DNA from 2 places in the Endozoicomonas sp. Mp262 genome. Region 1 is predicted to be linked to the other one. Evidence: predicted binding sites of a transcription regulator. Region 1 holds the regulator's gene; the other holds the start of a gene.

Region 1 (4,168 bases):
ATACGGTCTCCCTCCTCGATCATCCGATAGTCGGCAATAGCCTGTCCAACCTGGCGGCGCAGGCGTTTTTGGAGTTTATTGAAGTTGACTTTATCAGCTTTCATTTTTTGGGAAAGAGGGGTCTGCATACCTTTGTATAATCCGGCAATATAGACGCTATCTGAATAGTAAATAGCTATCTAATCCCGGAGCCGTCACCAATATAATCAGTCACGTCATCCGAGGGCAAAAACAGAGTAGTATAATCAAAGGTTTTATTATGGAAAGTAAGGAATATACGTTTAGGGGCTGTCGGGATTTATGATTGATAGCGGATTGAGAGAGGGGTGGTTGCATGCTCCTTGCTGCCTGTTCCCTCTTTGTAAGGTGGGGTAATTATGCCCGTGAGTGTTTGCTATTGTGTTAAGCTATGGGGTGTTCTTTGGGTTAGTGGACACGCGATATGGCCGCATAAGGCTGTGCAATAAGGTGAAATAATTAAGGTATCTGATCAGGGGCGTATTATGGTAAATCATGAGCAGTTAAAAGCATTGCTTCTTTCCCGCAGGGAGGAGCTGACTGATCGTCTCGGTAAAATCAAACAGGGTATGACTCGTAAGTCGAGCGCTGACTGGTCTGAGCAGGCTCAAGAGCGTGAGAATGACGAAGTGATTGATGCCTTGGGTAATGAAGCCACCATTGAGCTGAATCAAATAAATAAAGCGCTGGACAGGATTACTGAAGGGGAATACGGCTACTGCTCTGTCTGTGGTGATGAAATCGCCGATGGGCGCTTGATGGCTATGCCATATACTGACCTGTGCATTCGCTGCGCTGAAGCCCGTGATCAATAAACGCATTTTATCAATGCTCATATTTTTTAACTTTTTGCAATCTGCACCTGCCGGTTATAGGGTTGTCTCAGGTACTGAAATAAGCTGATGATAACAGCTGACGAAGTATTGAGGGGAGCTTGGGCGGTGATGGTTATGGAAGTATTTATGCCAGAGCTTGCCCAGACCCAAGATATCACCGGGGGTTATTTTTTTCACATTGCAGCCTGTGCGATAGTAGATTAACCAGGCGATGACGCTGGAATAGGACAGGTTGGTGACCAGCTCGTAATGAGGGTGAGCCAGAAACTCCCTTTGACTTGCCAACCCTCTTACCTTGCTGGAAAGCTCCGGTTGGGGGGCAAGGAAGTTATCCCATATGTTTTTATGCATTTTGGGCGAAATTTGATAGAGCCCCAGGGATTGGTGGTTTTGGAATTTGATGTGGGTTCCCAGTCCCGATTCGCAGGCAGCAGTGCCCAGCAGCAGGTTTTCTCCCGCCAGGCTCCACATACCTATATGTTTCAGGCTGGGGCGAATAATATAGTGGCGCAGTTCACCCGAACACATTCCCATAGAATACCCTGCCCGTAATAAATGGGCTTTATAGGGTTATCGTTGGGTGATGTTCTGTCTGAAGAAAAAGTACCGGCGGTCTGTCGGTTTACTCCCCGCTAAACGAACAGAGGGGGAAGGTGGGGATGCCTGCTTCCTGCAGTTTGGTAGAACCGCCAAGATCGGGAAGATCTATAATGGCTGCCGCTTCGATGGTTGTTGCTCCGGATTGTCTGATGAGTGCATCGGCAGCCAGAAGGGTACCTCCGGTGGCAATAAGGTCATCTATGAGTAGTACTCTGTCTCCCTGAGAAAAAGAATCCGTCTTTACTTCCAGCGTGGCTGTGCCGTATTCCAATTGATAATCCTGGGCTAAGGTGTCTGGTGGCAACTTTCCTTTCTTCCTGAAAAGAATCAGGGGCTTATGCAGTGCGTAAGCCAGGGTGGAACCCAGCAGAAAGCCACGGGCATCAAGGGCTGCGATATGACTGATATTCTGGTTGATATAACGATGGATAAAGCTGTCAATAACCATCCGGCTCACCCTGGGATTTTCAAACACAGAGGTAATATCCCGGAAGGTAATGCCATCTTTAGGCCAGTCCTGAATAGCTCGGATTTGTGATTTCAGATAATTTTCATCAATTCTCATAAGGTGCCATGAAGGGAGGGCTGATTAATAGGATGCTATGCAAAATATCAAGCGCCATTTTTATGGGGATGACGCTTGTGGGCTTGGCAGAAAAGGTGTTTTCCCGATCCATTCCTGATGGAGTGACAGTGCTAGCTCGCTGCTGTAAGTACATGGGTATTGTCTACTGACTTCCCTCCCGCTAGGGTGCATAGCTCTACAGGCTTACGTATTTCAATTTCCTTGCCTACGGCAGAAATTAAACCGTTTTTCTGGAAGCGGGTAAAAACCCTGCTTACGGTTTCAACAGCCAGACCCAGGTAATTACCCATTTCGTTCCTGGACATGGAGAGTCTGAAGGACTGTGATGAGAAACCCCGGCGACGGAAGCGGCTGGCAAGGTTAATGAGGAATGTTGCTATGCGCTCATCCGCATTCTTTTTTGAAAGCAGCATCATCATCTGTTGGTCTTCGCGGATTTTTTTACTCATCAGTCGCATCAGATGCCTGCGAAGCTCGGGAAAATCATCAGAAAGACTTTCAAGCTGTTCAAAGGGGATTTCGCAGACCATAGTGGTTTCCATTGCTTGGGCGGAAACAGGATAGGTATCCGTATCCATACCGCTAAGGCCAAGGATTTCACTGGGAAGGTAGAAGGAGGTGATCTGCTCTTCACCCTCATTAGTGGCTGTGTAGGTCTTTATCGCGCCTGAGCGTACCGCATAGACGCTAGCGAATGGGTCGCCTTCAAGAAACAGGTGCTCTCCTTTTTTCAGAGGGCGTCCCCGTTTGATGATTCGATCCAGTTGATCAATATCTTTTATACTCAAGGCAAGTGGCAGGCATAGAGAGCTTAGACTGCAATCTCTGCAGGCCACATGGCTGGGCTGTCGGACGTTGGGCTTGGACGTCATTGAGTGGCCTCAAGGTCGTATTGGCAAAAACGCCCCTATTTTATGGAAAATATGGCCAGAATTTAAGTGTTATATGCACGGAATCGCTTAGTGGAAGGCGTATGGCAGACGGAATTTTATAGTAATTATGACTTTTATTAAAAGAAAACCATATGCCTTCTGGTATATAGTGGTAGTAAGTACTTGCTTATCAATGTTTGTTGTTTAGCTGATATTATTAGATTACCTTTGAGTATAGAGGTTGATCTGTTGTTTTTTTAAGGTATTTATCAAAAATCATGCAAACATTGCGAATAAGTAACCGGCCTTTTGGTTGTATTGTGATCGATTGAGCGTTGTCGTCTACCAGGAGTAGCCCGTCTTTTTGCATGTCTGCCACCCGAGCCATTTCCCGGGAGAAGTAATCCTGAAAATGGATTTGATATTGCTGCTCTATTTTTCCCATATCGAGGTGAAAATGACAGATAAGCTGGTTGATGATGGCTTGCCTGATTTCATCATCCTGGCTCATTGTCAGCCCTCGATAATGAGGAATGATGTCCTGCTCAATACAGCTGGCATAGGCTTTTTCATCAACCTGGTTTTGTGTGTAGACCGAGCCTATCTTGCTGATAGAGGAAACGCCCATGCCGACGAGATCGCAGTGACTGTGGGTGGTATAGCCCTGAAAGTTGCGGTGCAGTGTCCCGGCATCCTGGGCAATGGCCAAGTCATCCTCGGGTAAGGCAAAATGATCCATGCCGATATAGGTATAGCCTCGTTTTAGCAGTTTTTCAATGGATTGCTCCAGTATTGCCAGCTTTGTCTCTGCTGAAGGGAGATCCTGGGGGTTAATCCGGCGTTGTGGTTTAAACCGGTGGGGAAGGTGTGCGTAGTTAAATAGTGACAGGCGATCCGGCGCCATCTCGATGATGCGGTCAAGGGTTGAGCTAAAGGATTCAGTGCTTTGATGAGGTAGCCCATAAATTAAATCCATATGAATGGACTTGAATGTCATGGTTCTGGCAGCGTCCAGTACAGAGAGAATTTGCTGCTCACTTTGAACCCGGTTCACTGCTTTTTGAACCACGGGATTGAGATCCTGAACACCAATACTGATCCGGTTAAAGCCTAAATCGCTGAGCAGTGACATTTTTGGCCAGTCCACTTCCCGTGGGTCAAGCTCAATGGAATAGTCAACACTGTCACCTCGCATCAGTCCAAAATGCTGATCTATTTTGTCCACTAATGCCGATAGCTGTTCATTACTAAGAAAG
Region 2 (4,168 bases), 1.8 Mb from region 1:
GCTTTATTCTGAGCCGGCCAGATAAAGCTGGCGAGGGTTGCCCCTTCCTTTAACAGCTCGATTTCATCATCAACGGGGGCATTAACCTTGAGAACAATATCTGAGCGGAAAACCTCATTACGGCTGGCTATGATTTCTGCGCCTGCTTCCTCATAGGCGACATTCTCAAAGCGTGCCCGGGTTCCCGCCCCGCTCTCTACCACCACATCAAAACCGAGCTTGATCAACTTGCTGACTGTATCAGGGGTTGCAGCTACACGGTTCTCACTTTCCTGGATCTCTCCAGGGATACCTATCCGCATAATGGTTACCTGGTTATTGAATTAACAAATCTGGTACTTCGTCCGGAATCTGTCATCCGGCTCCATAAATACCCGACCGACCTAACGGGATTGCTGAGTTAATAATTATTGTTCTTATACGACATAAATATTTAGTTGATCACAGAACGATCAACTACAGCTGTAATACTGATACTGGCTGGTAATCAAAGTCTCTCCGGTAATGCTTTCCCAGGAATCCATTACCCCAAACAATTTCGCACACCATACTATGTTATTTTTTTTGAAAGTGATAATTAACTAACTCTATCAGCCTAATTACTTAGCCTAATAATAAAACCTTGGCAAGAATATTAATTTTCAAACTATATTATGACGTGGGGAGTTCTTCATTCCCGAGCTGAAGAGGCTGTCGCAAAAACTTCAGTGCAATGGCCAGTTTTTTTGGAACCACAAAGAACACCAAGGCTTTTCTTTAAATTCTTCATGTCCTTCATGATTCCAAAATGCCTTTTTTGGCAGGGCTGTGGATACAGGTAAGATCCTATTTATAATGACTGTCTTGGTGAGATCACTATGTTGGCAAAGATCAAACCTGCCACTAGAGACATAAAAATCAAAAAGGTATTTGACCCAAGATTGGTCATACCGGCTACAGTATGCCCTCCAATCAAACTATCCAGGCCCATATAGGTTCTGCTGCCAGGTACCAATACGACAATACCCTGCAATAGCACAATAGTTGCTGGTGCCTTGCGCCATATTGCATAGAGGTTACCATATATGCCTACAGCAAAAGCACCGATAAAATAGCCCAGGGCATCACCGAGGATATTAATCCCGGCCTTTGTTGCAACATAGGCCAGCAAACCGGACAAGACACCCCATCCTATATCCTGCTTTCTGACATTAAAAACGGCTCCAAGGGTCAATGAGAGTAAGAACACACCCAACCATACAGCCCACCACGGCATGGCAGCCGTTTCCGGAAGTGGTGTTGGACCCCATATTAAACTGCCAATAGCCACTCCCAGCATAGCCCCGAAATAAAGCTTAAACAGCAGCATGATGGCATTCATTACCCGGGCCGTGCCCGACATCAATTCCTTGGCTGCCAGTTCGCTTAATCCCAGGGTAATCGACAGGCCGGGAATAAAAATAATAATACTGGACAATACCGCCAGGGGGACATTAAGTCCGGGTTCGAGGGAATAGATACCCACAGCAATAAAACCATTGACCATCGCCACCAGAGGCTCAAGCACTTCTGGCATTCGTTTGGAAAACTGGGACCAGTAAACAAAACCAAAACAGACGATACCCAAAAAGGTTGACCAAAAGATATTCAGCCAGTCTGTACCAATTAACATGGCAAAGGCACCACTACTCACACCATAGGCCAACAGGCTAACGACACTATTGTAATAGCCCTTACTGGCTTCAATTTCATTGAGCCGGATATGCGCCTGAACCACAGTGATCCTTTCTTCTAATAAATCCTCGACCACTTTATTAACATTAGCCAGTTTTCCAAGATCAATGCCTCCCGGCTGCACCCGCAAAACGTGGGTATGTTCATTTTGTTTATCCGGGCTGGCAAAAACAAAGGTGAGCGAGGTGGGTGTCATCAGAAAAGAGCCATCCAGCCCCAAGCTTCCGGAGACTTTTATAAGGTGAGCTTCCAGGCGAAATGCCTGAATACCAAAGGCATGCAGAGCACTCCCCAGCTTCATGATAAATTGGTATTTCGCCTTAAATGCCGCCGGACTCATGACCGGCGTATCATCCGGACAGAATGCGGTCAGTTCTTGATAGCTGGACATAAGCCAGAAACTCCCGGTTAGTTATCAGTGGGCATTATTCTGGTTCTATCAGGTTATGAAAACATTGCTCTCTATCATACCGGCATCTGACAGGCTTTGAGATTTATCCCCGGCAAGCCTCCATGACCTGAGGGGGTGACGATTACACGTCAACGGCCACTGGCCATAAAAGCTTAAGGCGATTTTTATCAAGCCGCTTCTTGCTGTTGAGGCGCTGGTGTTCTGATCAGATAATCAAAAGCTCCCAGAGCCGCATTGGCACCGCTGCCCATGGCAATAATAATCTGCTTATAAGGTGCGGTGGTTACGTCACCGGCGGCAAAGATGCCGGGAACAGAGGTTTCACCCTGAATACCCACTTCAACTTCACCGCGAGGACTCAGATCCACAGTCCCTTTCAGAAACTCTACATTAGGTATCAGGCCAATCTGGACAAAAATACCTGCTAGTTCTAGTGAGACACTTTCACCGGCGCCCCTGTCAGTGTAACGCAAGCCTGTTACTCGCTGGCCGTCGCCTACCACTTCAGTGGTCCATGCTTCAGTAATAATAGTGATATTACCCATGGAACGCGCCTTGCGCTGCAACACATCATCCGCCCGTAGTTTATTATCGAATTCCAGTACGGTAACGTGCTCAACAATACCTGCCAGGTCAATGGCTGCCTCAATGCCAGAGTTGCCGCCACCAATCACAGCCACTTTCTTGCCCTTAAACAGGGGGCCATCACAATGGGGGCAATAGGCGACACCCTTGCCACGGTATTCCTGCTCACCCGGTACATTCATCTCTCTCCAGCGAGCACCGGTGGCAATAACCAAAGCGCGGCTTTTCAGGGTTGCACCACTTTCCAGTTCTACCTTAATCAGATCGCCCACCTGTTCAGCGGCAATAATTTTGCTGGCACGCTGTTGGGTCATAATGTCCACATCGTAGTCACGCACATGTTCTTCCAGACTGGCGGCTAGTTTGGGGCCTTCGGTTGCCTTAACAGAAATAAAGTTTTCAATGCCAACGGTATCCATCACCTGACCACCAAAGCGATCAGCCACCACACCGGTACGAATACCTTTACGGGCACTGTAAATAGCGGCTGCCGCACCCGCAGGACCACCCCCTACAACCAACATTTCGTAAGGGGCTTTTTCAGACAGCGCCTCAGCCTGACGTTGTGCCGCTCCGGTATCCAGCTTGTTGAGAATCTCTGGCAGGGTGATACGTCCCTGGGCAAAGAGTTCACCATTCAGGTAAATCGATGGCACCGCCATAATATTTCGTTTGCTTACCTCATCTGGGAATAAGCCACCATCAATCATGACATTGGTAATGTTTGGATTAAGCACGGACATAATATTCAATGCCTGAACCACATCCGGGCAATTCTGGCAGCTCAGGGAAACATAGGTTTCAAAACGGTATTCTCCCGGCAAAGCCTTGACCTGCTCAGCTAACTCTTCTGCCACCTTGATGGTGTGGCCGCCACTATGCAGTAGTGCCAGTACTAAAGAAGTAAACTCATGGCCCATGGGCAGGCCTGCAAAACGAATTTCACTGCCGGTGGCTTCAGAGCGAACCAGCATGGAGGGCTTGCGCTCATCACTATCCGGGGAAACGGTTACTTTAACCTTATCCGATAAGCTGGCAATGTCGTCTGCCAGGGAAGCCATTTCTCCGGATTTTTCCCCATTATCCAGAGACAATAGTAGCTCAACTGGTGTTTTCAGGTTTTGCAGGTAGGCTTTTAATTGGTTCTTCACTGTTGTGTCTAACATGACAGCAGCCCTGTATTCAAAAGTATTAAATATTTAAGTGTGTCAAAGCTGACCAGGAATTATGGCTAGGGGATTTTTTTCACCACTTTTTTTCACCACAGAGGTACAGAGAACACAGAGATTTCTTTTTAACGAGAACAAAAAAAACTGTGTTCTCTGTACCTCTGTGGTGAAAAAAATCGGTACTAACCAGAATGCCTGGTCAGCCTTGCGGCTATGCACTTACTGTAATGCATAGCCCGAGGCTTAATTCACAGGCCTTAGATCTTGCCAACCAGATCCAGTGACGGAG

What was found. Region 1 encodes FNR, which switches genes on or off when oxygen is low (the NO sensors DNR and NnrR bind a similar motif). Its sites were predicted from a motif close to TTGATNTANATCAA; they were not measured.
Region 2: a site for FNR is predicted at 2,169-2,182, ahead of MJ595_RS05995 (threonine/serine exporter family protein). Genes of this name have one in related genera too.

What each region holds. Positions count from the first base shown of each region.
Region 1 is NZ_CP092489.1:3,196,633-3,200,800, forward strand. It holds gene ttcA (tRNA 2-thiocytidine(32) synthetase TtcA) at 1-128, opposite strand, end outside; gene MJ595_RS14035 (TraR/DksA family transcriptional regulator) at 504-833, shown strand; gene MJ595_RS14040 (hypothetical protein) at 888-1,388, opposite strand; gene MJ595_RS14045 (adenine phosphoribosyltransferase) at 1,477-2,019, opposite strand; gene fnr (fumarate/nitrate reduction transcriptional regulator Fnr) at 2,151-2,912, opposite strand; gene hemN (oxygen-independent coproporphyrinogen III oxidase) at 3,130-4,168, opposite strand, start outside.
Region 2 is NZ_CP092489.1:1,374,619-1,378,786, reverse strand. It holds gene MJ595_RS06000 (Re/Si-specific NAD(P)(+) transhydrogenase subunit alpha) at 1-302, opposite strand, end outside; gene MJ595_RS05995 (threonine/serine exporter family protein) at 830-2,104, opposite strand; gene ahpF (alkyl hydroperoxide reductase subunit F) at 2,293-3,876, opposite strand; gene ahpC (alkyl hydroperoxide reductase subunit C) at 4,137-4,168, opposite strand, start outside.